2 regions of the Dactylosporangium sp. NPDC000244 genome follow, and region 1 is predicted to be linked to the other one. Evidence: riboswitches for the same ligand, from Rfam matches in the RefSeq annotation. Region 1 holds a riboswitch; the other holds the start of a gene.
What was found. A riboswitch is a leader RNA that binds a small molecule or an ion and turns the genes downstream of it on or off. The one in region 1 is predicted to bind S-adenosylmethionine.

Region 1 (14,121 bases):
AGCGCGGACTTGCCCGAGCCGGCCGGGCCGGTGACCAGCACGCCGAGCGAGACGGTGGTGCCGAGCTTGGCCAGCACCTCGCCGTGGTGGAAGCCGAGGTCGAGCAGCTCGATGAGCTGTTCGCCCTGGGCGCGCAGGCCCGGCAGGTCGTCGAGGGTCGGCGCCGGGCCGGCCGGGGTCACGGTCGGCGTGGCCGGGGCCGGGGCGGAGCTGGGCGTGGCCATCACGCCGCCCGGGGCGTGTGTCGCATGGCCATGCAGCCAGCCGACCGCGGTGTCCATGGTGACCAGCGCGGCGCCGGCCGGCTCGGCCGCCTCGACGCTCAGCAGCGCGCTGGTGAACGCGTAGCCGACGGTGTTGGACAGGCTGCGCCGGGCCGCCTCGACGAGACCGCGGTCGACCATGTGGACCGCCGGCGCCGACACCGACAGGGTGCCCAGCGAGACGTCCTGGGGCAGCAGCGACACGTTGTCGCCCACCGTGACGACCTTGCCCAGCAGCGCCAGGCGCAGCATCTCCGGCGACACGACCGCCATGATCTCGGACGGCCCGGACAGCGTGACCGTTCCGGCCGCGCGCAGCGGGGCGGTCGCGACGGTGACCTGGCCGCCGTCGCGCAGGCCGAGGTTGCCCAGCAGCAGGTCGTCGGCGTAGAGCAGGGCGCGGCTGGCCCCCGGCTCGGCCACCGCGACGATCCCGGCCGAGGTTCGCCGCCCGGTGAGCGTGACCGGGTCGCCGGGGCGCAGCCCGAGCGCCGTGAGCACCTCCGGGTGCAGGCGCACGACCCCGCGGCGGGCGTCGAGCGCGGCCGGGCGCAGGCTGGCAGTCAGGGTCAAGGTCGCCGACACGCGTTCGAGCGTAGCTGTTGCTGTGAAGGGGCTGAGTCTTTCCACTTTCCGCAACATCCGGTGCGTACGTTTGGTCAATGCGATTTCGTCTCCCGAGCCTCAGCCGGCGCCAGATCATCGCCGGCGCCGTCGGGATCGTGCTGGTCGCGGGGCTGGTGGGGTGGGCCGCGGCCCCCGCGCCGAAGAGCTACCGCACCACCGACCAGATGCTTACGGTCCGCACCGGGCCCGGCGACACCGACGAGGTCACCCTCGACTCGACGCTCTACCTGCCCAAGTCCGCGAGCTCGGCGGCCCCGGTGCCGGCGATCCTGCTCGCGCACGGCTTCGGCGGCACGAAGCAGAGCGTGAAGAGCGACGCCGAGTTGTACGCCGAGCAGGGCTACGCCGTCCTGGCCTGGACGGCCCAGGGCTTCGGCCGCTCGACCGGCGAGATCCACCTCGACAGCCCCGACTGGGAGGTGAAGGACGCCCAGCGGCTCATCGACTGGCTCGCCGCGCGGCCCGACATCGCCAAGTCCGGCAACGACCCCAAGGTGGCCGCGGTCGGCGGCTCCTACGGCGGGGCGCTGGCGCTGATGCTGGGCGCCCAGGACACCCGGGTCGACGCCATCGTGCCGATGATCACGTGGAACGACCTGGTCAACGTGTTCCTGCCCGGCGGGGTGTTCAAGAAGCAGTGGGCCGGGCAGTTCTTCGGCGCCTCCGAGAACCCGGGAAACCCGCAGTGCGGGCGCTTCGCGGCCGACGTCTGCCGGGCCTACCTCGACATCGCCACGACCGGGAAGGCCACCCCGGCCGCGGAGGCCCTGCTGCGCAAGTCCTCGCCGTCGTCGGTGCTGGAGAAGATCAAGGCGCCGACGCTGCTGGTCCAGGGGCAGGTCGACACGCTGTTCCCGCTCAGCGAGGGCGACGCGAACGCGCGCGGCATCGCGGCCACGGGCACCCCGGTGCGGGTCGCGTGGTTCACCGGCGGCCACGACGGCGGCACCGGCCCGCAGTCCGAGGTCGACCGGCTGAAGCTGCTCACCGGGCAGTGGCTCGACCACTACGTGAAGGGCAACGGCAAGGCGCCGGAGAACAGCTTCACCTACTCGCGCGTCTCCGGCCTCAACGCCCAGGGCCGCGGCCTGGTCACCGCCGCCTCGAAGGTGGACACCTACCCGGGCATCACCGGCGCGGGGACCACGGTGGACCTGAGCGGGCCGGCCCAGCCGATCGCCAACCCGCCGGACGGCAACCCGGCGGGGATCTCGTCGCTGCCGCTGGCCGGACTGTCGAGCCTGCTCGGCTCCAGCGGCCTGGCCTCGGGCGTCTCGCGGGAGATCCCTGGCCAGCACGCCGACTTCGTCTCGGCCCCGCTGGGCGCCGCGCTCGACACCGCCGGCGCGCCGCGGGTCAAGATCCGCGCGGCGTCCCCGACCGGCGAGGCGACGCTGTTCGTGAAGCTCTACGACCTGCCGTCCAAGGGCACCCCGTCGATCCCGGACGGGCTGATCGCCCCGATCAAGCTGACGGGCCTGCCGAAGGACATCGCGGATGCGGTACCGATCACCGTCATCCTCCCCGCCGTCGTGCACCGCTTCGAGGCCGGCAGCCGGGTCGGGATCACCGTGGCGACCGCCGACACCGCCTACTGGTCGCCGCCGGAGCCGGTCGTCTACACCGTCGCGGTCGACGGGGCGATCACCCTGCCCGCCGCCGCCGGGACGCCGATCGCGAACCCGGACGTCATCTGGCGGTACGTCCTGGCCGCCCTCGTCGCCGCGATCGCCCTCGCGCTCGTGATCGCGCTGCTGGTGGCCCGCGGCCGGGCCCGGCGCATCGATCGCAGCGTCGACACCGAGCACGTGGACACGCCGCTCGTGGTGCGGGGCCTGCGCAAGGAGTACAAGGACTTCGTCGCCGTCTCCAAGGTGGACTTCACCGTCCACAGGGGACAGGTCGTCGGTCTGCTGGGGCCGAACGGGGCCGGCAAGACCACCTCGCTGCGCGTGCTCATGGGCCTGACCCGGCCCACAGCCGGCGAGATCCTGGTCTTCGGGCACCGGCTGCTGCCCGGCTCGCCGGTGCTGTCCCGGGTCGGCGCGCTCGTCGAGGGGCCGGGCTTCCTGCCCCACCTGACCGGGGCGCAGAACCTGGAGCTGTACTGGCGCGCCACCGGCCGGCCCGCGGCGGACGCGCACTTCGAGGAGGCGTACGACATCGCCGGGCTCGGCAACGCGGTGCACCGGCGGGTGAAGACGTACAGCCACGGCATGCGCCAGCGCCTCGCGATCGCCCAGGCCATGCTCGGCCTGCCGGAGCTGCTGGTGCTCGACGAGCCGACGGACGGGCTCGACCCGCCGCAGATCGCCGAGATGCGCAAGGTGCTGCGCCGCTACGCCACCGGCGGCCGGGCCGTGCTGGTCTCCAGCCACCTGCTCGCCGAGGTGGAGCAGACCTGCACCGACGTGGTGGTCATGCACCGGGGCGAGGTGGTCGCGGCCGGGCCGGTCGAGGACATCGTGGGCGACTCGCCGACGGTGCAGCTGGACGTCTCCGACGTCGACGAGGCCGAGAAGGTGCTGGGCGAGGTGGCCGGGGTGCGCTCGGTGGCCTGGTCCGGTGGGCGCGGGCTGGTCATCGACATCGACGGCACGCCGCGGGCCGAGGTCGTCGCGGCGCTCGTGCGGGCCGGGGTCGGCATCGACCGGGTCACGCCGCGGCGGCGGCTGGAGGATGCGTTCCTGTCCCTGGTGGGCGGGGACACCAAGGCGAGCGGGGAGCGGGAATGAGCGGTACGGAGCGAAGCGGAGTGGCCGCTCGTCAGCAGCACAGGTTCAGCTCAGGCCGGCGCCGGAGCGAAGCGGAGGTGTCGGCATGAGCACCACGGAGGTTGTCGGGGGCGCGGCCGGGTATCGGCCGGGCGCGACCCTCTCGCTGTGGACGGAGATCCGCCGGCAGGGCTCGCGGCGGCGCACCCAGCTCGCGCTGGGCTTCATGGTGCTGCTCCCGCTGATCATCCTGACCGCGTTCCAGCTCGACAGCGGCAACTCGAACGACAACGGCGGCGGGGGCGGCGAGTTCTCCCGCCTGTCCGACCTGGCCACGAGCGGCGGGCCGAACTTCACCCTCTTCACCCTGCTCGTCTCGGCCGGCTTCCTGCTCGTCGTCGTGGTGGCGCTCTTCCACGGCGACACCGTGGCGTCCGAGGCGAGCTGGGGGAGTCTGCGGTACCTCCTGGCGATGCCGGTCCCGCGCTCCCGCCTGCTGGGCATCAAGCTCGCCGTGTCGATGCTCTACAGCCTCGCGGCGATCCTGATCCTGGTGGCGACGGCGCTCGCCGCGGGCACCCTGCGCTACGGCTGGGCGCCACTGAGCGCACCGATCGGCGGCGAGATCGCGGCCGGGACGAGCATCGTGCGGCTGATGGAGATCGTGGCGTACCTCTGCGTCACCCTGCTCGTCGTCGCCTCCCTCGCGTTCCTGCTCTCGGTGTCGACCGACGCCCCGCTCGGCGCCGTCGGCGGGGCGGTGCTCCTGCAGATCCTGTCGAACATCCTCGACCAGATCACCGCGCTGGGAAACCTGCGCACCGTGCTGCCGACGCACTACGCCGACGCCTGGCTGGGCCTGCTGTCGAGCCCGATGCAGACCGACGACCTGGTCAAGGGCGCGATCGCGTCCCTGGTCTACGCCACCGTCTTCTTCTCATTGGCCTGGTGGCGCTTCCTGCGCAAGGACGTCGTGAGCTGACCAGCATTGGACGGGCCCCTACCGGCGGGTAGGGTGCCCGTCCATGCGGATCTCCGCCTTAGCCGGCGCATGTGCCCTGGCCGTGGGGCTCGCCGCCCTCGCGGCCGGGCTGTACTACGACCAGACCCACCTCTACGAGTGGACCCACTTCGCCCAGAGCTCGAACCTGACCCGGGGCCCGGTGGAGGCGCAGACCGCGAAGATCTTCACGCTCATCGGCGCGATCGCGAGCGCGTTCGGCGCCACAATAGCCGCGGGCAGCACGGTCATGGCCCGCCTCGGCGGCCGCACCGGCCGGTGGATGCTGCGGCTCGTCTCGGTCCTGCTGCTGGTGCTGATGCTCCTGGTCGCGGTCGTGCTGGTGGTCGCCTCCATCTCCGGCGAGCCGCCGGTCGCGATCATCGAGACGCCGTGGTGGCTGCTGACCGCCGAGTGGGCCGCCCTCGGCGTCGCCATCGTGGGCGCCGGCACCGCGACCGCCCAGCTGTGGCGCTTCGTGCCCGCGACGGACGACGCCCGGGCCGCCTGAGCCTTATCGTCGTCGCCGTGAGGCTGATGCTCGCCGTCATCGCCGCCGTCTGCGCGGAGCTGATCGCCCTGGCGCTGTTCCTGCCCGGCTTCATGCACCAGGTCTCCGCGAGCCAGGCGATCGCCGATCGGATCGACCCGAACCGGTCGATGACCAACACGGTGGCCGAGAGCGAGCTCTCCCTGGGCGGCACGTTCATGATCCTGGTGCTCGGCGGGCTCGGCCTGGCCACGATGGCCGCCCTCCTCGGCTACGTCACCGGCCGCGGCCGCGCCCTCGCCCGGCTGCGCGCCCTGGTGGCGACCGCGGCCGGGGTCGTCGTGTGGTACCTGCCGAACTGGTACGGCGTCGTCCCGCCGCCCGAGCCCGAGTGGCGCGGGCACTACTGGACCCTGGTGGCCGCGCTGCTCACCGGCATCGTCGCGCTGGTCGTGCTGGGCCGCCCCCGCGAGCGGCACGGGCTGGAGGAGTCGTGGGCGTGATGCTCGCGGTCGCCGTGGCGGTGCTGGCCGAGGTGGCCGGGCTGGTCGTGGCCGCGCTCGGGTTCGCGGCCGAGCCGTGGCGCCCGGGCGGGGCGGTGCTGGGCTGGGCGCTCGCGGGCCTGGCGGCGCTCACGCTCGCGGCGCTGCTGCAGTACCTCATCGGCCGCCCGGCCTCCCTGCACCGCCTGCGGGCGCTGGTCGCGCTCGGGCTCGGGCTCGCCGCCGGCGACCTGCCCGCCTGGGCGCCCGCCGGGCTGGTGGTCGCGGCCCTGGCCGGGGCCGCCGGGCTCGCGGTGCTGCGGCTGCCCCGCGACCGGCACGGGCTGGACGAGGACTACCGGCCGGAGTCGCTGGGGTGGCTCCAGCCGCGCCCGGGCGCGCTCGCCCGGCGGCGGGTCGCCGTCTCGGCCGGAACCGGGGCCGCGATCGCGCTGCCGGTCGCCGCGCTGCACGCGGCCGCGGGGGCGGTGCTCGGGCCGTCCGGGCTCGCCGACGGCTGGTCGATCGCGGTCCCGCTGGTGCTGTTCGGGGGCGCGCTCGCGGTGGCGACGGCGGCGTACCTCGACGGTCCGGTGGCCGCGCGCCTCGCGGTGCGGCTGGTGGTCGCGGCCGGCGCCGGGGCCGGGCTCGCGCTCGGCGCCCTGGTCACGGGCGGCCCGGGACCGGCGACGGCGGGCGTCTCGGTGCTGGTCACCGCCGGGCTGGCGGCGTTGCTGCTCGGCCCCGACCCGCGCCGGGCGGAAGCCGCAGCAGAGGCGGAAGCCGCGGACGAAGCGGAAGCCGCGGAAGAAGCGGCAGAAGCGGAAGCCGCGGCAGAAGCCGGGGAAGCAGAAGAAGCCGGGGAAGCAGAAGGAGCGCGGGACGAGGCTCAGGCGGTGTAGCCGGGGACGGTCACCATCGGGGGGCGGTCGGGGTGGGCGACGGCCGTCTCGTGCGGTACCACCGCCGAATCCCGCCGCTCGAACTGCGTCAACGTCGGCCAGAGGGAGTGGCTCGGCGACACGCGGGCGTTGATCGTCTGCAGGATCGTCGCCGCCATGCGGCCCAGCGCGGCCGTGTCCTGGTGGCCGTGGGTGCGCTGGCCCAGGTCGACCTGGGCGACCGCGTCGAGCCCGTGCGCGCGCCAGGCGTCGATGAGCAGGCCGGTCTCCACGCCGTAGCCGGCCGCGAACGGCAGCGACTCGAGCAGGGTGCGGCGGGCCGCGTACTCGCCGGCGAGCGGCTGCACGACCCCGGCCAGCTCCGGGAAGTGCGCGTTGAGCAGCGGGCGGGCGGCCAGCTCGGTGACCCGGCCGCCGCCGGCCGCGGAGACGTCGAGCAGGGGCCGGTCGTAGAACGCCTTCACCATCAGGGTCGCCGGGTCGGCCAGCAGCGGGCCCAGCAGCCCGGTCACGAAGTGGGGCCGGAAGTCGGTGAGGTCGGCGTCGACGTACACCAGGATGTCGCCCTTGGTGACGGCGAGCGCCTTCCACAGCACCTCGCCCTTGCCCGGCCGCGAGCCGGTCGCCGGGAGGATGTCGTCGCGGTGGTGCACGGTGGCGCCCGCGGCCGCGGCGACCTCGGCGGTGCGGTCCACCGAGCCGGAGTCGACCACGATCAGCTCGTCGACCAGGGGGCCGAGGCTGCGCACCCCGGTGACGATCTCCCCGACCGTGGGCTCCTCGTCGAGCGCGGGCAGCACCACGCTGACCCGGGTGTCACCCTTCGCCGCGAGCACCTCGTCGGCCGGCCAGTCGGGCCAGCGGGAGGTGCGCCGCGTGAACCAGTCCGCCGCCGCAGGGTGCATGCCTGAAACGCTAGCCCGGCCCAGCTCGTGAGATGACTCATACCCGGGGGCCGGTGGTGCCCCTTACACTCGGGTACAGCTGCACCCACAACTCAATACCTCATCCAGAGGGGCAGAGGGATACGGCCCGATGAAGCCCCGGCAACCCCTGCGACGTGTGCTCGAAGACGAGGCTTGTCGCGGTAGGTGCCAAATCCGTCCCGGTGCACGCCCGTGCGCTTTGGGAAAGATGAGAGGAAGGCCTCTGCCATGACCTCGACGCTCAGCGTCTTCACCGACTCGCCCGCCCGCAACCTGGTCTGCCGCGGGTGCGGGGCGACGTTCCCGCTCGCCGCGCAGCACGCGTGTTACGAGTGTTTCGGCCCGCTCGAGGTCGGCTACGACGCGGCGGCGCTGGCCAAGGTGACCCGCGAGCAGATCGAGGCGGGGCCGAAGAACATCTGGCGCTACGCGCCGCTGCTGCCCGTCGGGCTGGACCCCGAAACCCGCGTGACCCTGGACCCGGGCCTGACGCCGCTGGTGCGGGCCGACGGGCTGGGCCGGGAGCTCGGGTTCACCGCGCCGCTCTACGTCAAGGACGACTCCGCCAACCCGACGCACTCGTTCAAGGACCGCGTCGTGTCCGTGGCACTGACCGCGGCGAAGGCGCTGGGCTTCACGCGCTACTCCTGCGCCTCCACCGGCAACCTCGCCAACAGCGTCGCCGCGCACGCCGCGCGGGCCGGCGTCCCCTCGACCGTGTTCATCCCGGCCGATCTGGAGCCCGGCAAGGTCGTCATGACGGCCGTGTACGGCGGCGAGGTCGTCGCCATCGAGGGCTCCTACGACGAGGTCAACCGCCTGTGCTCGGAGCTCACCGAGACCGACGAGTTCGAGAACACCGCGTTCGTCAACGTCAACGTGCGGCCCTTCTACGCCGAGGGCTCCAAGACGCTCGGCTACGAGGTGGCCGAGCAGCTCGGCTGGCGCATCCCGGCCCAGGTGGTCATCCCGATGGCCAGCGGCGAGCTGCTCACGAAGATCGACAAGGCGTTCGCCGAGCTCGTCGAGATCGGGCTCGTCCCGCCGACCGAGTGGAAGGTGTTCGGCGCCCAGTCGGCCGGCTGCAACCCGATCGCGAAGGCGCTGCACGACGGCACCGACGAGATCACCCCGGTGAAGCCGACCGGCATCGCCAAGTCCCTCAACATCGGCGACCCGGCCGCCGGGGTCTACGCGCTGGAGTCCGTGCGGCGCACCGGCGGATGGATGGAGTACGTCGGCGACGACGAGATCCGCGAGGGCATCCAGCTGCTCGCCCGGACCGCCGGCGTCTACGCCGAGACGGCCGGCGGGGTCACCACCGCGGTGCTCAAGAAGCTCGTCGAGTCCGGCAAGCTCGACCCGAACGCGGAGACGGTCATCTTCAACACCGGCGACGGCCTCAAGACCCTCGATGCGGTCGCCGACCGGGCCGTTCCCACGCACCGGGTCAAGCCGTCGCTGAAGTCGGCCCGCGAGGCCGGTCTGCTCGGATGATTTTTTCGCTCCCGCGATCACGGTCCGTTGATCTGCAGAGAGCGCTTCCACACTTGGACGAGGGGTGCCTCGTCCAAGTGGGGGAGATGATCGATACCGAGCGTAGTCGTTGCTGCGCGGAATGTCGGATGGGTGACTTGACGCCCTAGGTCCCGGGGTTCAGGATGCTCGGTGCGGGAGGACGTGTCGCCGCGAGATCCCTGGATCCGCGACCACAGCACCGGAGGTGCTGGCGAGCGTCCTCCCGACCATTTCCGGGGATAAATGGATTGCCGGGAGCCGCCGCTCGGCGACACCCTGAGGCCCATGACCCCGCACACGCTCGAGATCGTCGAGGTGCGCGCCGATGACCCGGCGGCCGTCGACGCGGCGTTCGAGATCGTCGGTGAGTCGGTCCACGCGGACCGGCCCGATCTGCCGCCGGAATGCCGGTATCAGTACGACATGCAGTGGCGCGTCCCGCCGCCCCGAGAATTCCGCCACCGCTTCCTGGCCCGGCAGGGCGGCGAGCCGGTCGGTGCCGTCCAGCTCGACCTGCCCCGCCACGAGAACCTCGACAAGGCCCACGTCGACATCCACGTCCGCCCGGCCCACCGGCGGCGGGGCGTCGGCCGGGCCCTCTTCGCGCACGCGGCCGCCGTCGCCCGCGCCGACGGCCGCACGCGGGTGCTCGGCTTCGGCCCGGCCGAACCCGCCGGGTTCGCCGAGTCGTGCGGCATGACGAACGGCCTGCTCGACGCCCGCCGCCGGCTGCTGCTCGCCGACGCCGACGAGGCCGCGCTCGACCGGCTCTACGCGGAGGGCCGGGCGAGGGCCGCCGGCTACCGCCTCGTGCACTGGGGCGACGCGCTGCCGGAGGAGCACGTCGAGGACCTCGCCGCACTGGACAGCTCGTTCGTGACCGAGACCCCGATGGGTGAGCTCGACTACGAGCCCGAGCGGGTCGACGCGGAGCGGCTGCGCACCCAGCACGCCGCGTTTGTGGCCTGGGGCTCGCGGCGCTACGAGGCCGGGCTCGTCCACGAGGCGAGCGGCCGCCTGGTGGCCTGGACCGCGATCAGGGTCGCCCGGACCGTCGACTGGCACGCCTGGCAGCTCATCACCCTCGTGCACCCCGCGCACCGCGGCCGCCGGCTCGGCATCGTGGCCAAGGTCGCCAACCTGCGGGCGATGCGCGCGGCCGAGCCGGCGGTGACCACGATCGACACGTTCAACGCGGCCGACAACTCGTACATGATCGCGATCAACGAGGCGATGGGCTTCCGCCTCGTCGACCACTGGGCCAACTGGCAGGGTCCGATCCGGGACTGAGGTTGCCGGCCGGGGGAACCGTCGCGGGAACTCGTCAGATGGTCGGCGGGCCCGCTCCGCGGTGGCAGGATGGCGCCATGGAGAACTCACACCCCATGTTCGCCAGCCACGCCGACACGCTGGAGCGGGCGCTGACCGCGATCGCCGAGCGTGCGTACTGGTCAAACTATCCCGAGTCGCCCAGCCCGCGCGTCTACGGCGAGCACGCCGCCGCCGACGGCGAGGCGGCGTACAAGGCCTACCTCGGCGCCGACTTCCCCCTCAAGGATCAGCCCGGCATCACCGACTGGGTCGCGACCGAGGCCTCGCCCTTCGGCATCGCGCTCGACGTGCGCTACCCCCACCTCGACCTCGACACCGCGTTCGCCGCGCTCGCCGAGGGCATGCCCGCCTGGCGCGCGGCCGGCCCGCAGGCCCGCACCGGCGTGTGCCTGGAGATCCTGGCGCGCCTGCACAAGGCCGCGTTCGAGCTCGCCAACGCCGTGCACGCCACCACCGGGCAGGCCTTCGTCATGGCCTTCCAGGCCGGCGCGCCGCACGCGTTCGACCGGGCCCTCGAGGCGGTCGCCTACGCCTACCGCGAGATGACGCGCACCCCGGCCACGGCCGACTGGCAGAAGCCCGCGGGCAAGGGCCAGACGCTGCACATGTCCAAGACCTTCCATGTCGTACCGCGCGGCGCCGCCCTGGTCGTCGGCTGCAACACGTTCCCGACCTGGAACTCGTACCCGGGCTTCTTCGCGTCCCTGGCCACGGGCAACCCGGTGATCGTCAAGCCGCACCCGGGGGCCGTCCTGCCGCTGGCGATCACCGTGAAGATCGCCCGCGAGACGCTCGCCGACGCCGGCTTCGACCCCAACCTCGTGCTGCTGGCCGCCGAGGCGCCCGGCGAGGGGCTCGCGAAGACGCTGGCCCTGCGGCCCGAGGTGCGCATCATCGACTTCACCGGCTCGACCGAGTTCGGCGACTGGCTGGAGGCCAACGCCCGCCAGGCCGTGGTCTACACCGAGAAGGCCGGCGTGAACACCATCGTGGTCGACTCGACCGACGATTTCGCCGGAATGTGCCGCAACATCGGGTTCTCGTTGGTGCTGTACTCCGGGCAGATGTGCACCACTCCGCAGAACATTCTCGTGCCCGCCGCCGGCATCGCGACGAACGAGGGGCACAAGAGTCTCGACGAGGTCGCCCAGGGCATTGCCGGCGCCGTCTCGGCGCTCACCGCGGAGCCCGCGAAGGGCGTGGAACTTACCGGCGCAATCGTGAACGAGGGCGTTCTGGAAAGGCTCCAGAAAGCCGCGACGGTCGGCGACGCGGTGCTCGAATCATCAGACGTTTCACACCCGGCCTATGCGTCGGCGACGGTCCGTACACCGCTCATCCGGAAACTCGGCGCGGGTGATGCGGATACTTATGGCTCGGAGTGGTTCGGCCCCATTTCCTTCGTTGTCGCCACCGATTCCACGGCGGGCAGTTTGCGGATCTTCGCGGACACCGTCGGGAAGAAGGGCGCATTGACCGCTTCGGTGTATTCGACGTCGCCGGAGGTCCTCGACGACGTGGAAGAGGCCGCACTACTTGCAGGTGTGCATTTGTCAGTCAACCTTACGGGCGGCGTCTTCGTGAACCAGTCGGCCGCGTTTTCCGACTTCCACGCCAGCGGCGCCAATCCCGCCGCCAATGCCGCGCTCACCGACGGTGCCTACGTCGCGAGCCGCTTCCGTGTAGTTCAGTCACGCCGTCACGTGTAGCGCCGAAAGTCAGTAACACGTAGTCGCCGGGCGATGCTTGACTCTGCAAGGGAAAAATTGCGAGAAGGCATGCTCGGCGACCTTTTCCGGCTGTTTGATTCGTGACCTTGCTGTCCGATTTGGGCCTGTCGGCGCCTCGGCTACTCCTGTACCGTGCGGTTCGGTCGTCGTTCCTCTCGCTGGAGCCACCCCCGGTCCCGGCGGCTGTGGTCGAAGACCGCGGCCCGGTTTCCCACAGCCGGCCGGGAGGCAGAAGGTCTGAAGTAGAGGAAGTGCACCGTGGCACAGGGCACCGTCAAGTGGTTCAACAGCGAGAAGGGCTACGGGTTCATCGCGGTCGACGGGGGGCAGGACGTCTTCGTCCACTTCTCCGCGATTCAGATGGACGGCTACAAGTCGCTGGAGGACGGACAGCGCGTCGAGTTCGAGATCGCGCAGGGTCAGAAGGGTCCGCAGGCCGAAGGGGTCCGGCTCCTCGCCTGACCCAGACTCCGAAATACCGCGCCGGGGCACCGTCCTCATTTGTTGAGGAACGGTGCCCTGCGCCCTTTCTCCGGCATGCACGTCAATGCCCGAATTTTCGCCAATCGCGCCGCTCGCGCCGTTTCACCACGACGAGGCGGCCTGGTAGGCGGGGGTCGCCACCGGGTTCAGCGGCCCGGACTCGCCGGTGAGGATGGCGTGCTGCAGCCGCGTGAGCCAGTCGGCCGGCTCGAGGCCGAGCTCGCGCACCATCGAGGCGCGCAGCCGGCGGAAGAGGTCCAGCGCCTCCGCGCGCCGGCCCGCCGTGTAGAGGGCCACCATGAGCTGGCCGTGGAACCGTTCGTGGGTCGGGTGCTCGGCGGCGAGGCCGGTCAGCTCGCTGATCAGCATCGCGTGCCGCCCCAGCCGCAGGTTGGCCTCGATGCGCAGCTCGCGCACCCGCAGCACCTGCTCGGCCAGGCGGGCCACGTGCACCCTGAGCAGCGGCCCGGCCTGCACGTCGGCGAGCGCCGGTCCGCGCGAGCGCTCGAGCGCGGCGCGGAACTGCATCGCCGCGATGTGGAACTGGTTGTGCTGCATGGCCTCGACGCCGGCCTCGGAGAGCCGCTCGAAGTCGTGCAGGTCGAGCTGGCCGTGGCCGAGCCGGAACTGGTAGCCGACGGGCGCGGTGAGCAGGACGTGCTTGCCGGAGGGCCGGCCGCCCTCCGGTGCCGCGGCGTCCAGCATGCGCCGGATGCGCAGCACGTAGGTCTGCAGCGTGTTCACCGCGCTGGCCGGTGGCTCGTCGTCCCAGAGCTCGCGGATGAGCTCCGAGATCTTCACCGGGCGGTTGCCCTGCAGGAGGAGCGCCGCGAGTACCTTGCGTTGCTTTGCCGCTCGCGGTGTCAGGTCTTTCCCGTTGTGCTCGACCTCCAGAGGGCCCAGGACGCGAAAATGCACGTGTACTCCCCGTAAGTTGGTGCGCTTTCAACAATGTCAGCAAATTGACATTTCTCTATTGTAAGACGTGGGTCGCACCTCCGTGAATTTCTGGCCGTGATCGCTCGCGCCCGCGTGGTTTCGCCGCGCTCCAGGCCCGTTCAGCAGGGATTTTGTCGGCCCGAAAAGTTGCGGCGCGAACAATTGTGCCGCGTAACATTGTCATGCATGGATCTATTGAAGGTTTGACGGAAATCGCCCGGCGATCTCGTGGGGGTCCGGCGCGGCGGCGTTCTCGGCCGCCACGGACTTGGCCGCGCGCCGGTGCGCCGGGTCGGTCAGCACCGCCTCGCACGCCTCCCGCAGCTCGGCGTCGGAGGCCTCGTGCGGCGGCAGCGACCGGGCCGCCCCGACGGCCGAGAAGCGCTCGGCGTTGCCGAACTGGTCGGCGAAGTGCGGCAGGATCACCTGCGGCACGCCCGCGGCCATCGCCGTCATCGCGGTGCCCGAGCCGCCGTGGTGCACGATCATCGAGCACCCCGCGAGGGCCTGGGCCAGCGGCAACCGGCCCGCCCGCACCCCGTCCGGCAGCGGGCCGAGCGACGCGCGGTGCCGGTCGGGAACCGCGATGCACACCTGAGCGCCGAGCCCCGACAGCTGCTCGAGCAGCCGGCGCCACAGCGGCTCGGCCCGCTCGTCGCGGGGCAGGATCGTGCCCAGGGTGAGCAGCACGCGCGGGCGGGCCGGCGGCTCCAGC
Region 2 (14,121 bases), on a different contig from region 1:
CGGCGTCCTGCTCTGGCAGGGCGTTCAGACGCGGATCGTCGGCACCCGCAAGTCCGACGACCTCTACCTCCTGCCCGCCGAGGGCGACCCGCTGCCCCCGGTGGACACCGAGGTGACCGGCGCGGTCGAGGACGATCGGCGCACCAAGCTCATGCGCACCCACTCGGGCCTGCACGTGCTGTGCGGGGTCGTGTTCCGCGACTTCGGCGCGCGCGTCACCGGCGGCTCGATGGAGCCGGCCGAGGCCCGCATGGACTTCAACCTGCCGGAGGTGCCGCCGGACTTCAAGGCGCGCCTCGAGGAGCTCGTGAACGCCGAGGTGGTCGCGGACCGCAAGGTGGTGACGCAGGTGCTCGGCCGGGACGAGGCCCTGGCGCTGCCCGACATCATCCGCACCCAGTCGAACCTGATTCCGGCCGACGAGCAGGAGATCCGCATCGTCGACATCGTCGGGCTGGACACGCAGGCGGACGGCGGCACGCACGTGGCGTCGACGGCGCAGATCGGGCGGCTGCAGGTCGTGAAGGTCGAGTCCAAGGGCAAGGCCAACCGCCGGGTGCGGATGCGCCTGTCGGACTGACCGCCTCCGGATGGATCAGGCCTCGCCTCCGGTCAGTCCGCGGAGACGATCACGGCGTCGGGCGGGGGCTCCTGGCGATGCTGGACCAGGTGGCGGATGCCCGTGTTCAGCACCGCCACGAGCGGCACGGCCACCAGGGCGCCGATGATGCCCGCGAGCACCACGCCCGTCGCGATCGCCACGATCACCGCGAGCGGGTGCACCGAGACCGCGCGGCCCATGATGAGCGGCTGCAGGACGTGGCCCTCCAGCTGCTGCACGGCGATCACGCCGATCAGGACCACCAGCGCGGTGATCGGGCCCTCGTCGACCAGCGCGACCAGCACCGCGACGGCGCCGGAGACCGTGGCGCCGACGATCGGCACGAACGCGCCGAGGAAGACCAGGGTGCCCAGCGGGAACCAGAAGTCGACGTTGAGGAAGAACAGCAGCAGGCCGATGCCGAGCGCGTCGATGAAGGCGACGAGCACGGTGGCCCGCACGTAGGCGACCAGGGTCCGCCACGCCGCCTCGCCCGCGCGGCGAATCGGGTCGCGGGCCGGCGTCGGGAGGATGCCGGTCACGAAGTGCCAGATCCGCTTGCCGTCGCGCATGAAGAAGAAGGTGACGAAGAGGATCAGCAGCGCGAGGGCCAGGAACTCGACGGTCGCGGTGGCGGTGCTCAGCGCGCTGTCGGTGAGGCTGCCCCGGTTGTCGTTGAGCCAGGTGGTCGCCGCGTCGAAGGTCGCGTCGAGCTGCCGGCCGCTGAGGTGCAGGGGCCCGGTGGTGAGCCAGTCCTGGATCTGCGTCACGCCGGCCGACGCCTTCTCGGCCAGGGCCGGGAAGCCCGCCACGAACTCGGTCACCACGAGGGTGAGCACGCCCGCGACCGCGCCCAGGCCCATGATCAGCACGACGAACGCGGCCAGGGACGGCGGCAGCTTGACCCGGCGGCGCAGGACGCCCATCACCGGGGCGAGCAGGGCCGAGAGCAGCAGCGCGATGCTCAGCGGGATCAGCACGGTCTTGAGCCGGCCGACGAGCCAGAGCAGCACGGCCGCGGCCGCGATCAGCAGCAGCAGGCGCCAGGACCAGGCGGCGGCGATGCGCAGGCCGTGCGGGATCTCCGCGTCGTCCCGGCTCGTGGTCGTCGCGTGCTCGAACTCCCCCACGACCAGCGTCGGCTCCGGCTCGGGCTCCTCGGCGACCGCGATCTCGCGCTCGGCCCTGGCCTCCGCGAGTCGCTGGAGGTAGGCGCGGCGCAGATTGGCGCGCACCTTGTCGAACCGGCCCACGTACTACCTCCCCGATGCGGCTTCCACGTCTCCCGACGACGACTCCCCACCGTAGACCGGGTCGCGCGACGTTGGCACGCATCGAGGCGGTAGCGTCGCAAGCGTGACAGCACAACCCGCCGCTGGTTACCAGGCGTCCACCGGCGCTCAATCCGCTGCCCCGACCGGCGACGCGACCCCCGACGCCCTGCCGATCCGGCTCCTGCACGACCGGGTGCTCGTCCGGCTCGAGGGCGCCGAGGGCGAGCGCCGGCACATCTCCGGCATCGTGATCCCCGCGACCGCCTCGGTCGGCAAGCGGCTGTCGTGGGCGACCGCGGTCGGCGTCGGGCCCAGCGTGCGCTCGATCGTCGCGGGCGACCGGGTGCTCTTCGACCCCGAGGAGCGCTCCGAGGTGGAGCTGCAGGGGCGCGACTACGTGCTACTGCGCGAGCGGGACGTGCACGCGGTCGCGGCCCGGCGCGTCGAGCCGGACTCGACCGGCCTCTACCTGTGACGCCGACCGGCGCGCGGCCCTGGTAGGTCGCGCGCCGGGTGGCGGTCAGCGGTAGTAGTACGGGGCGGCGAACGCCGGCGGGGGCGGCGGCGGGGCCAGCGAGACGGGCACGGGCACCACCGGGGTGGCCGGGGCGTCGAGGACCCGCACGACGCCGTCGGGGAAGGTGATGTGGTAGCGCGTGCCGTCCCACACCGCCCGCGGCGACTGAGGGTCGCGGCCGACGAAGACCTGGCGATACGCGTCGAGCGCGGTCAGCAGCTGCCGCTCCTCGGCGAGCGCCTCCATGCGCCGCTTCGGCTCCTTGTCCAGGCCGCGATGGAGGCCGTCGCGCAGGAGGGCCAGCCGCGTCGCGTCGAACTGGAACGCCCGCATCGCCTTGGCGCCCGCGTCGCCGGCGACCCGTTTGGCCCAGCGGCGGGCGGACAGGCGGCGGCCGAGCGTGCCCAGCGCGGCGACCTCGGGCGGCGAGAACCATCCGGCCCGGGCATATTCGCCGAGCACGCGCTCGGTCAGCTTGCCCTCGTTGGAGCGCAGCCACAGGGCGAAGCCGACCATGCACAGGAAGATCGGCATCATGACGGCGAAGTAGCCGTAGAGCAGGACCCACGCGCTCGTCGACGCCGTCACCGACATGAGGTTCCACGAGCCGTGCAGCATCATGGCGACCAGCAGGCCGGCGAGCGGGGCGAGGAAGCGCACCGGCCGGGCCGAGGAGCGCGAGGCGAACCCGAGGCCGATGCCGGTCATCGAGGTGAACAGCGGGTGGGCGAACCCGGTCATGAGGATCCGCACGATGAAGATGCCCACCAGCGCCGCGGCCCCGGTGACGGGTCCGGACTTGTCGGCGGCCTCGCCGTAGCCCTTGAAGCCGAGGTACAGGATGTTCTCGACCATCGCGAACCCGGTCGCGGAAAGTCCACAGTAGACGATCCCGTCGATGATGCCGGAGAACGCGCGCGGGCGGCGCCAGAACAGCAGCACCGGGCCGAGGGCCTTCATGCTCTCCTCGATCAGCGGCGCGACGATCACGGCGACCAGCGCGTCGGAGAGCCCGGCCTTCTCGGCGAAGTACGAGCCGGCGGTGTTGACCACCAGGGCCACCCCGGTCGCGACGAAGGCACCCCAGCCGAAGACGAAGACGAGGTACTTCACCGGCTCCGGCTCGTACCGATCCAGCCACAGGAAGCAGGAGACCAGCACCGGCACCGGGATCACCGCGGAGGCCACGCCCACGACCAGCGCCGTCCACCCGCCGCTGAAGCCGAAGAACGCGAGCACGGCGACGCCGCAGGCCGCGATGAAGCTCATGACGCCGATCAGCGTCCAGAGCCGGCGCCGGTCGGAGCGCTTCGCGGGCGGGGCGGCGGCCAGGGCGAGCGCGGCCGTCGGGTATTCCTGGCGGCCCGTCGGCGGCTCGACCGCCTCGGTCACGTTGGGCACCGCGGGCGCCATCGCCGGGCCGGACGACTGCCCGGCCGGGATCTGGGGCGTCATCGGCCGGCCCCACTCGGCACCGGGCGCCGGCTGTCCCCAGGCGCTCGGAGGCGCCGACGCCGGCTCGACGGCCGGCGGCGCGGAGGCGGGCTGACTCCACGCCGGCCGCCCCCACTCGGGCTGCGCGGCCGGCGGAGCTGAGGCCGGCGGGGCCGAAGCGGGCTGCGGCGGGGAGGGCTCCGGGTTCGGAGGCGGTGGGACGGAGGCTGGCGAGCCCCAGCCGGAGGGTGTCGCCGGAGCGCTCGGGGAGGCCCACGGGGACGCGCCCGGCGGCGAGGCGGCGGGCGGCCCGGACGCGGGCTCGGGCGAGGACGGCGTCCCATTCGGCGGGAGATCGCTCATGGGGCAACTTTATCCGCGGTACGGTCATGTCAGGTCATGAGTGCCAGCGCACAGCCCCGGCTTGCTGGCCGGCAACCCTCGCGTTCGCGGCGGGGTGCCCCGGGTGATGACCCGGCCCGGCACGCGGTGTGCCGAGCAAGCGCGAACGAAAGGGCTGCCCTGTGTCCGAAATTCTCACGCCCGGCGAGGTCAAGCTGTCCGACGGGCGCAGCGTCGACTTCGCCAACCTCGACGTCGCCGCGACCGCCCCGTGTCTGCGGGTCGTCGCCGACGCCGTCGCGGACCTGCTGCCCTACTACGGCAGCGTCCACCGCGGCGCGGGTGCCCTGTCGGAGCGCTGCACGCGGGAGTACGAGCAGGCGCGCGAGACCGTCGCGGACGTCCTCGGTCACGGCCCGGACGACACGGTGATCTTCACGCGCAACACCACGGACGCGTTCAACCTGCTCGCGCGGGCGGTCCCGGCGGGCACCACGGTCGTCACGTTCGACGCCGAGCACCACGCCAACCTGCTGCCCTGGCGCGACGCGATCCGGCTGCCGGCGCCCCGCACGCCGCGGGAGGCCGTCGAGGCGCTGGAGCTGTGCCTGTACCAATTGCAGAACCCCAACGTCCTCGTCAGCGTCACCGCGGCGAGCAACGTGACCGGCGAGGTGTGGCCGGTCGAGGCGCTGGCCGAGGTCGCGCACCGCCACGGCGCCCGGATCGCCGTCGACGCCGCACAGCTCGCCCCGCACGCCCCCGGTCGGCTCGCCGGGCTCGGCGCGGACTACGTCGCGTTCTCGGGGCACAAGCTCTACGCGCCGTTCGGGGCGGGCGTGCTCGCCGGGCGGGCGGACTGGCTCGACGCGGCCGAGCCCTACCTGGCCGGCGGCGGGGCCAGCGCCCACGTCCCCGGCGACGGGCCCACGCGCTGGGCCACCGGCCCCGCCCGCCACGAGGCCGGCACCCCCAACCTCCTCGGCGCGGTCGCCCTCGCCACCGCGCTGCGCGCCCTGCGCGACCGCGACCTCGCCGGCGACCTCGCGGGCACCGAGCAGGCGCTGCTGCGCCGGCTCCGCGCCGGGCTCGCCGCGCTGCCGCACGTGGAGGAGCTGCGGCTCTTCCCCGCCGACGCGGAGCGGGTCGGCATCGTCTCCTTCGCCGTGCGGGACCGCGACCCGGGTCAGCTCGCGGTGTCGCTCGGCCGCGACCACGGCATCGGCGTGCGCACGGGCCTGTTCTGCGCGCACCCGCTGACGAACCGCCTGCTGTCCGAGGCCACGGCGCGCCTGACCGGCGAGGCGTCGCCGGAGGTGGCGGCAAGCTGCGAGCCGGGGGGCGGGCAGGCCGTCCGGGCCAGCTTCGGCATCGGCACCACCGAGGAGCACATCGACCGGCTGCTCGCCGCCATTCGGTGATCCTGAAATATACGAAATGTCCGATAAGTCGCGGCGCGTAGCGCCCGACTTATCGGACCAGCAGGAGGTCGCCGCGGGCCGAGACGCGGTCGAGCACCACCGATGGGGTCAGGCCGGCGGCGGTCAGCTCGCCGGCCTCGACCTCGTCCCACGCCAGCGGGGCGCTCACGGTCGGGGTGGGGCCGGCGCGCAGGGAGTACGGCGCGACCGTCGTCTTGAACGCGTTGTTCTGGCTCCAGTCGATGAACACCTTGCCGGGCCGCAGCTGTTTCGCCATCTTCGCGACCACGAGCCGCGGGCGGGCGCGGGCCAGCTCCTCGGCGACCGCCTTCGCGTAGGCGCTCACCTCGTCGGCCGTCTCGTCGCCGGGCAGCGGCACGACGAGCTGCATACCCTTCTTGCCGGAGGTCTTCGCCGCGCACTCGAGGCCGTCGGTGGCCAGGCGCTCGCGCAGCATCAGGGCCACCTCGAAGCACTCCGGCAGCCCCGCGGGCGGGCCGGGGTCGAGGTCCACGACGAGCTGGTCGGGGTCGAGCGGGCGGCCCTCGGCGTCGACCCGCCACTGCGGCGTGTGCAGCTCCAGCGCCGCGAGGTTGGCCAGCCACACGACCGTCGCGAGCTCCTCGACCACGATGAAGTCGATCTGCTCGCGGCCCTTCGAGGAGCCGGGGACCGGCAGCCGGACGGTCCGCACCCACTCCGGCGTCCCGGCGGGCGCGTTCTTCTCGAAGAAGCCGTCGCCCTCGACGCCGTTCGGGTAGCGGGTGCGGGTCAGGGGGCGGTCCCGCAGGTGCGGCAGCAGGGTGGGGGCGATCCGGGTGTAGTAGTCGAGGACCTCGCCCTTGGTGAAGCCGGCGCGCGGGTACAGCACCTTGTCGAGGTTGGAGATGTCCAGCCGCCGGCCGTCGACCTCCACGTGAATCCGGTCAGGCATCGCGGACCTCCTCGGCGCTGAGGTCCGGGCGGATGCGCAGGAAGCGTGGGAAGCGCAGCCGGCCGTCGCGCGTGCGGTGCCCGAACTTCACCTCGACCACCAGGTGCGGGTCCACCCACACGGCGCCGCGGGCGTCCTCGCGCGGCACCGACGCGCCGAACGGGTTCCGGCTCGTCGACAGGGGCTCGAGGGCCGCCAGCAGCGAGCGCTCGGACGCGCCGGAGATGCCGCCGCCCACCCGGCCGCGGTAGGCCAGCCCGCCCGGGACCGGCACCCCGACCAGCAACGCGCCGAGCGCGCGCTTGCCCGGCCGCCAGCCGCCGACCACGAACTCGCAGCTCTCCTCGAGCTTCACCTTGATCCAGTCGGGCGTGCGGACTCCCGGGTGGTACAGCGACTCCGCCCGCTTCGCCACCACGCCCTCGAGCTTGTTCTCCAGGCTCGCCGCCACGGTCGCCGGGCCGTCGTCGAACGACGGGGGCACCATCGCGCGGGAGCCGAGCGGGAGCGCTTCGAGGCGTCGGCGGCGGGTGCGGTACGGCAGCCCGACGAGCTCGTCGCCCTCCGCGCGCAGGGCGTCGAAGACGAGGTACGTCACCGGCACCGTGGCCGCCAGGCGCGCGGCCCGGTTCGGCTCGCGCACGTGCATGCGCTCGGCGAGCACCTGGAACGACGGCTGCCCGGCCTCGTCCATGGCCACCACCTCGCCGTCGAGCACCGAGTCGGCCAGGCCCCGCCCGACGCCGGCGAGCTCCGGGTAGGCGGCCGTCACCTCGGCCCCCGAGCGCGCGAAGAGCCTGGTCACGCCCTCGCGCACGACGGCGATCGCGCGGATGCCGTCCCACTTGAACTCGTACGCCCAGCCGGGCCCGGCGGGCAGGGCACCGGGCGACGCGAGCATCGGAGCCGGCGCAGCTGCCATGCTCCACACGATAGTTCGCCTGCGAGTTCCTCGCGCCCGGCTCGAAACGATGCGAAGCTGAAGATTGCATGGTCGATACGCTGCGGAAAGGATCCTCATGCGCGCGATCTGGAAGGGCGCGGTCTCCTTCGGGCTGGTCTCGATCGCCGTCCGCCTCTACTCGGCGACGGAGGAGAAGGACATCCGCTTCCACCAGGTGCACCGGGAGGACGGCGGGCGGATCAAGTACAAGCGCGTCTGCTCCGTCGACGGCGAAGAGGTCGCCTACGACGACATCGCCAAGGGCTACGACCTGGGCGGCGGCGAGATGGTCATCCTCACCGACGACGACTTCTCCGACCTGCCGCTGACCACCAGCCGCGCGATCGAGGTGCTGGAGTTCGTGCCGACCGAGCAGGTCGACCCGATCCTGTACAACAAGGCGTACTACCTGGAGCCGGAGCAGACCGCGGCCAAGCCCTACGCCCTGCTGCGCGACGCCCTGACCAACGTCGAGCGCGTGGCGATCGTGAAGGTGGCCCTGCGCCAGCGCGAGCAGCTGGCGACCCTCCGCGTGCGCGACAACGTGCTGGTGCTCAACACCATGCTGTGGCCGGACGAGATCCGCGCGGCCAAGTTCGACATCCTCGACGAGGACGTGACCGCCCGCCCCGCCGAGCTCGCGATGGCCGGCTCGCTCATCGAGTCGATGGCGGCCGACTTCGACCCGAGCACCTACACCGACAACTACCGCGAGGCCCTGCAGGAGGTCATCGACGCCAAGGTCGCCGGGCGCGAGGTCGTGCAGCCGGAGGAGGCCGAGGAGGCCCCGGCCGCCGCGGTCGACCTGATGGCCGCGCTGCGCGCCTCGGTCGAACGGGCCCGGGCCGCCCGCGGCGAGGAGCCCGCGGAGCCGGCCGCCTCTGAGGAGGAGGGCGAGGAGCCCACGCCGATCAAGAAGGCGGCGGCGAAGAAGGCGACACCGGCGAAGAAGACGGCGCCGGCCAAGAAGGCCCCGGCGAAGAAGACGGCCGCGAAGAAATCCGCGTGAAGTAGACGGTCGCGGACGCCCGGTCGAGCAGCAGCCCGCCGCCGACGTCGAGCCACTGCGGCGCCGGCGGGGCGAACGGGCGCAGGTCGGCCGGGATGTCCGGGGCGGCCACCGCGGGGCCGTCGGGCGCGGCGGCGGCGCGCTCGGGGGTGAGGACCGCGAGGCCGTTCATCTCGTAGTCCATCGGGCCGATCTCGGGGCAGCTGCGGGCGCGGGCCTCGTGCTCCTGCCAGTGCACGGACCGGATCGGGCGCAGCTGGGGGTACAACTGCTCGATCCTCGCCTTTTCCGTGAAGACCGAGGTCTTCGGCGGCCTGGTGAGGTCGGGGCAGCCCGCGAGCCCCGGCACCCAGTCGCGCAGTGCCAGGGCCACGCCGCAGATCGCGATCACGCAGGCCGACAGCGCCGCGGTGATCGCCAGCGCTATCTTGGCCGGGCGGGTCACCCGTTGATCTGTACCACCTCGAGGGAGCCGCCCGCATAGTCGGACCGCACCCGCTTCTTGTCGAACTTGCCGACGCTCGTCTTCGGCACCGCCTCGATGAACGACCAGCGCTCGGGCAGCTGCCAGCGGGCGACCTTCTCGGCGAGGAACTCGCGCAGGGTCTCGGCGTCGGCGGTGGCGCCCTCGCGGAGCACGACCGTCGCGAGCGGGCGCTCGCCCCACTTGTCGTCGGGCACGCCGACCACGCAGGCCTCGAGCACCGCGGGGTGGGCCATGATCGCGTTCTCCAGGTCCACCGAGCTGATCCACTCGCCGCCGGACTTGATGACGTCCTTGGCGCGGTCGGTCAGGGTCAGGTACCCGTTCGGCGTGAGCGTGCCGACGTCGCCCGTGCGCAGCCAGCCGTCCTCGAACTTGTCCGGGTCCGGGCCGTCCTCGCCGATGTACTGCGAGGTGATCCAGGGCCCGCGCACCTGCAGCTCGCCGACCGCCTTGCCGTCGCTGGGCATCGCCTCGCCGCCGGGGCCCACGATGCGGCCCTCGACACTCGCCGGGATGCGGCCCTGGGTGTAGCGGTACGACCACGCCTCCGGGTAGTCCACGCCGTGCGGGGCCCGGGCGATGGAGCCGAGCGGGGACATCTCCGTCATGCCCCACGCGTGGATGACCTGGATGCCGTACCGGTCCGCGTACGCGTGCATGAGGGCCGGCGGGCAGGCCGAGCCGCCGATGACGACCTCCTTGAGCGAGGAGACGTCGGTCGGGTTCGCGTCGAGGTAGGCCAGCAGGTCCGAGAAGATCGTGGGCACGGCCCCGGCGAACGAGGGCTTCTCGACCTCGATCATCTTGGCCAGCGGCGCGGCCTGCAGGAACCGGTCGGGCATGAGGAGCTGGGCGCCGCTCATCAGCGCCGCATACGGCAGGCCCCAGGCCATCGCGTGGAACATGGGCACGATGGTCAGGTTGCGCATCTGCGGGCCGAGTCCGAAGCTCTCCGCCATGCACACCTCCATCGAGTGCAGGTAGATGGAGCGGTGGGAGTAGGCGACGCCCTTGGGGTTGCCGGTCGTGCCGCTGGTGTAGCACAGCGCCGCCGCGTCGTCCTCGTCCACGGCCGGCCAGTCGAACGTGTCCGGCCGGCCCGCGAGCAACTCGTCCCACGAGTGCACCTCGACGCCGTCCTTGACCAGCTTGGACGTGTCGCCGGCGCCGACCACGACGATGTGCCGCACGGTGCTCAGGTGCGGCAGCACGCCGGCCAGCAGCGGGATCAGCGTCGAGTCGACGATGACCACGCGGTCCTCGGCGTGGTTGGCGATGTAGATCAGCTGCTCGGGGAACAGGCGCAGGTTGAGGGTGTGCAGCACGGCGCCCATGCTCGGCACCGCGAGGTAGGCGACCAGGTGCTCGGCGTTGTTCCACATCAGGGTGCCGACGCGCTCGTCGCCGGTGACGCCGAGCCCGCGCAGGGCGTGGGCCAGGCGGGCGGCCTGGCGACCGATCTCGGCATAGCTCGTGCGCCGGGCGCCCTCGCCGGTCCAGGTCGCGACGTCGGAGTCGCCGTGGACGGTGGAGCCGTGCTGCAGAATGCGGGAGATCAGGAGGGGTGTCTTCATCATCGTGCTGCGCATGACAGCAAAGCTAATGTGCGCTGCGCCACAATGAAACCCGCGAGTAACAATATGTCCTGACGCCCGAGGTGCGGGCCCCGGTCCGGATCGGATCCGCGAAGCGTCCCGATCCGGACTGGGTGCTACGTCCGGACATATTGGCTTACAAGAGGGAACTGTCTAGAACGCGGCGACCTTGGCTTCCATGTCGGACGCGTCGGTCGTCTCGGCCTGGGTGGCGCCCTGCAGCGCCTTGTCCGGCAGCGCCACGGTGATCAGGGTGCCCAGCAGCGCGACGAACGCGGCCGCCAGGAACACCGGGTGCAGCGCGTTGACGAAGAGGTGCTCGACCATCGCCAACTGGGCCGGGGGCAGCGAACGCACCTGGGCCGGCGCGTTGATCGACACGCCCCCGCTCGCCCCGCTGAGCTTGCTGTTCATCACCGCGCCGAGCGCCGCGACGCCGACGGAGCCGCCGAGCGAGCGGAAGAAGGTGGCGGCGGAGGTGCCGGCGCCCATGTCGCGCAGTTCGAGGGAGTTCTGCACGGCCAGGATCAGCGGCTGCATCGCCAGGCCCAGGCCCACGCCGATGACGGTCATGTAGATGAACGCCTGCCACAGCGGGGTGTCGACCTGCAGCGTCGTGAACAGCAGCAGGCCGGAGCCCATGACGACGGTGCCGGCGACCGGGAACCACTTGTAGCGGCCGACCCGGGAGATGATCCGGCCGGACACGATCGACGTCACGATGACGCCCGCCATCATCGGCAGCATGAGCAGGCCCGAGCGGGTCGGGGTGGCGCCCTTGACGATCTGCAGGTACAGCGGCACGTAGATGATCGAGCCGAACATCGCGAAGCCGAGGATGAACGTGGCCGTGTTGGACAGCGAGAACGTGGCCCGCTTGAACAGCCGCAGCGGCAGGATCGGCTCCTCGGCCCGGCTCTCGGCGAACACGAACAGCACGGCGAGCACGACGAACCCGGCGAGCAGGCCGAGGATCTTGGCCGAGTCCCACGCGTAGCCCTCGCTGCCGCCGAGCGACAGGGCCAGCAGCAGCGCGCTGGAGCCGGCCACCATCAGCGTGGCGCCGAGGTAGTCGATGCGGTGCTCGCGGCGGGTGTGCGGGACGAGCCGCAGCACGCGGGCGCACACGAACAGGGCGAAGATGCCCAGCGGCACGTTGATGTAGAAGATCCAGCGCCAGTCGTGCTCGGCGAAGTAGCCGCCGACGAGCGGCCCGGCGACCGAGGAGATGCCGAACACCGCGCCGAAGAGGCCCTGGTAGCGGGCCCGCTCGCGGGGCGCGACGACGTCGGAGACGATCGTGAACGCGAGCGTCATGAGGCCGCCGGCGCCGATGCCCTGCAGGGCCCGGGTCGCGATGAGCTCGGTCATGTTCTGCGAGAGGCCGGCCAGCAGCGAGCCCGCCAGGAAGGTCGCGATCGCGAACAGCAGCACGGGGCGGCGGCCGTAGAGGTCGCTGATCTTGCCGTACAGCGGCGTCGACGCGGTGGAGGCGAGCAGGTATGCGGTGACGACCCAGGAGTAGTGGTCGAGGCCGCCGAGGTCACCGACGATCGTCGGCAGCGCGGTGCCCACGATCGTCTGGTCGAGCGCGGCGAGCAGCATCCCGGTCATGAGACCGCCCATCAGCAGCAGAATCTGCCGGTGGGCGAGGGTGGGCCGGGTCTGTTGCTCCGGCGCGGCGGTGGTCATCGACAATCCCTCTCTTGCGGAAGCCTCTCCGCGATCGACTCGTTCAGCCGGGTGAACAGCGCGGCGAACTCCGCGCGCTGCTCCGGCGTCCAGTCCGCGAGCAGTTCCCGCCAGATGGACAGCCAGCGGTCGCGGTTCTCGGCGAAGACCTCGCGGCCGAGGTCGGTGACCTCGACGAGGCTCGCCCGCTTGTCCGACGGGTCCTGGGCCCGGCCGATGAGCCCGGCGCTCTCCAGCGCGGCGACCTGCCGGCTCACGGTGGACAGGTCGAGGCTCACCTCAGCGGCGAGCGCCGACAGCCGGAACGGTCCGTCGACCGCGATCCGGCTCAGCAGGACGTAGGCCGGGCGCTCGAGGCCGCGGCCGGCGTCATTCCACTTGAGGGTGGCGAAGAGCCGCTCGGACAGCCGGATGAACCGGCCGACCTGCCGCCCGATGGCGGCGTGCTCGCTGTCCTCGTACACGCGCTCCCCCGAAACTCGATACTTGCTTGCCACAAGCATCGGTTTCGAGGGCGGTCGACTTCAAGCTATTTATGCGTGATGCGCGGCACGCCAGAGCATGGCTCGGGTCCGCCGGGGTACGGACCGTCGCTCCCGCCAGACACCGCTCGGCGCTGGCGCGCCGACGCTGCCAGGCCCGCGGTTGGTCACGGTGAGCCGGATATCAGTCCGTGCGCGCCGCTATTCGGCGGGCCTTCACCGACGCTGCCGGGTCTGTGGTTGCCACGGGTGAGCCGGATGCCAGTCCGTGCGCGCGCCGGGTCTTCGGTTGGTCGCGGTGAGCCGGATGCCAGTCCGTGCGCGCCGTTATTCGGCGGGGCCGAACTCGTAGCGGTCCGCGGGGTAGGCCTTGTCGCCGACGACGAGCACGGGCACGCCTTCCTGCATGCTGTGCTCTTTCTTCTCCGCCGGCGTGGGCATGCGGGCGGTCACGACCTCGCCCGAGTGCAGCCAGATGCGCTCGCGCGGCTGGATGGCGCGAACCCGGCTGCGGTAGCCGCGCTTGCTCTCGACGAGACCCTCGCTGCGCAGGTGCGCCATCGCGTCTCGGATGGTGTCGCGACCGACATCATGCTCCTCGGCGAGATACTTCTCCGAGGGCAGCAGACTTCCCGGCGGCAGTTCACCGCTGATGATCTGTTGCCGAATCACGTCCGCGACCTGCCGATACAACGACAGGCCGGAACTCCGGGAGATCATGCTGGCGACCATACGAAGCGAAATCGGCAGGTAACTACCTGGCCTTATGGCCCCACGGACACTTGGTGCTACTATCACCGTAGCGCGAGGCCGGGCTGGGCGGTCAGGCCTCGCGCCACCCGGACCGGGGTGCGGCGGCCGTCCAAACTGCTGCGAGCCGCGCGGTCGCCGCACCCCCCGAGCAGCCGATGGAGGCCTCGCGATGCAGGACGACGAGGAAGAGCTGAGCCCGATCGTGTCCCTGGACCTGCGCGCGATCACCGCGGTCATCACCGAGGACGAGGGCGACCCGATACTGCTAATCGACGACGGCGACGTGCAGATCGAGTTCGCGTCCGGCATGAACGGCAGCTGGGATCACGCCATCATCGGCGCCCAGCGGGTGGCGTCCGCGGCCCTGGAGTTCGCCGCCGTCCTCCGCCGCCGCCCGATCCACCACTAGCCCCCGCACCGCCCGCCCAACGACCAGCCCCGCACAGCCCGCTGAACCGCCGCCGCCCGACCCACCACCAGCCCCGGCACCGCCCGCTCAACCCGCCGCGGTCGCCGCCGCCCGATCCGCCGCTAGTCCCGTGCCGCCCGCCAACCACCACCGCCCGCCCGCCCAACCGCCGCCGCCCGCCCAACCGCCGCCGCCGCTCGCTCAACCCGTCGCCGCCGCCCGATCCAC

Region 2: linked by a shared signal. The riboswitch ahead of ABT369_RS15005 (aminotransferase class V-fold PLP-dependent enzyme) and the one ahead of thrC (threonine synthase) in region 1 are both predicted to bind S-adenosylmethionine.

The regions. Positions count from the first base shown of each region.
Region 1 covers NZ_JBEPEH010000002.1:27,004-41,124, reverse strand. Annotated here, with positions in the region: gene ABT369_RS02705 (AAA family ATPase) at 1-848, opposite strand, end outside; gene ABT369_RS02700 (alpha/beta fold hydrolase) at 926-3,625, shown strand; gene ABT369_RS02695 (ABC transporter permease) at 3,711-4,586, shown strand; gene ABT369_RS02690 (hypothetical protein) at 4,630-5,115, shown strand; gene ABT369_RS02685 (hypothetical protein) at 5,133-5,597, shown strand; gene ABT369_RS02680 (hypothetical protein) at 5,588-6,478, shown strand; gene ABT369_RS02675 (glucosyl-3-phosphoglycerate synthase) at 6,466-7,383, opposite strand; SAM riboswitch class I at 7,481-7,619, shown strand; gene thrC (threonine synthase) at 7,633-8,901, shown strand; gene ABT369_RS02665 (GNAT family N-acetyltransferase) at 9,208-10,212, shown strand; gene paaN (phenylacetic acid degradation protein PaaN) at 10,290-11,963, shown strand; gene ABT369_RS02655 (cold-shock protein) at 12,243-12,446, shown strand; gene ABT369_RS02650 (AfsR/SARP family transcriptional regulator) at 12,570-13,385, opposite strand; gene ABT369_RS02645 (nucleotide disphospho-sugar-binding domain-containing protein) at 13,599-14,121, opposite strand, start outside.
Region 2 covers NZ_JBEPEH010000009.1:172,064-186,184, forward strand. Annotated here, with positions in the region: gene ABT369_RS14985 (alanyl-tRNA editing protein) at 1-580, shown strand, start outside; gene ABT369_RS14990 (AI-2E family transporter) at 613-1,854, opposite strand; gene ABT369_RS14995 (GroES family chaperonin) at 2,042-2,350, shown strand; gene ABT369_RS15000 (PrsW family intramembrane metalloprotease) at 2,396-3,847, opposite strand; SAM riboswitch class IV at 4,222-4,337, shown strand; gene ABT369_RS15005 (aminotransferase class V-fold PLP-dependent enzyme) at 4,360-5,589, shown strand; gene ligD (non-homologous end-joining DNA ligase) at 5,639-6,523, opposite strand; gene ligD (non-homologous end-joining DNA ligase) at 6,516-7,445, opposite strand; gene ku (non-homologous end joining protein Ku) at 7,543-8,475, shown strand; gene ABT369_RS15025 (hypothetical protein) at 8,378-8,920, opposite strand; gene ABT369_RS15030 (long-chain fatty acid--CoA ligase) at 8,917-10,551, opposite strand; gene ABT369_RS15035 (MDR family MFS transporter) at 10,711-12,249, opposite strand; gene ABT369_RS15040 (MarR family winged helix-turn-helix transcriptional regulator) at 12,246-12,713, opposite strand; gene ABT369_RS15045 (winged helix-turn-helix domain-containing protein) at 13,059-13,451, opposite strand; gene ABT369_RS15050 (hypothetical protein) at 13,654-13,893, shown strand.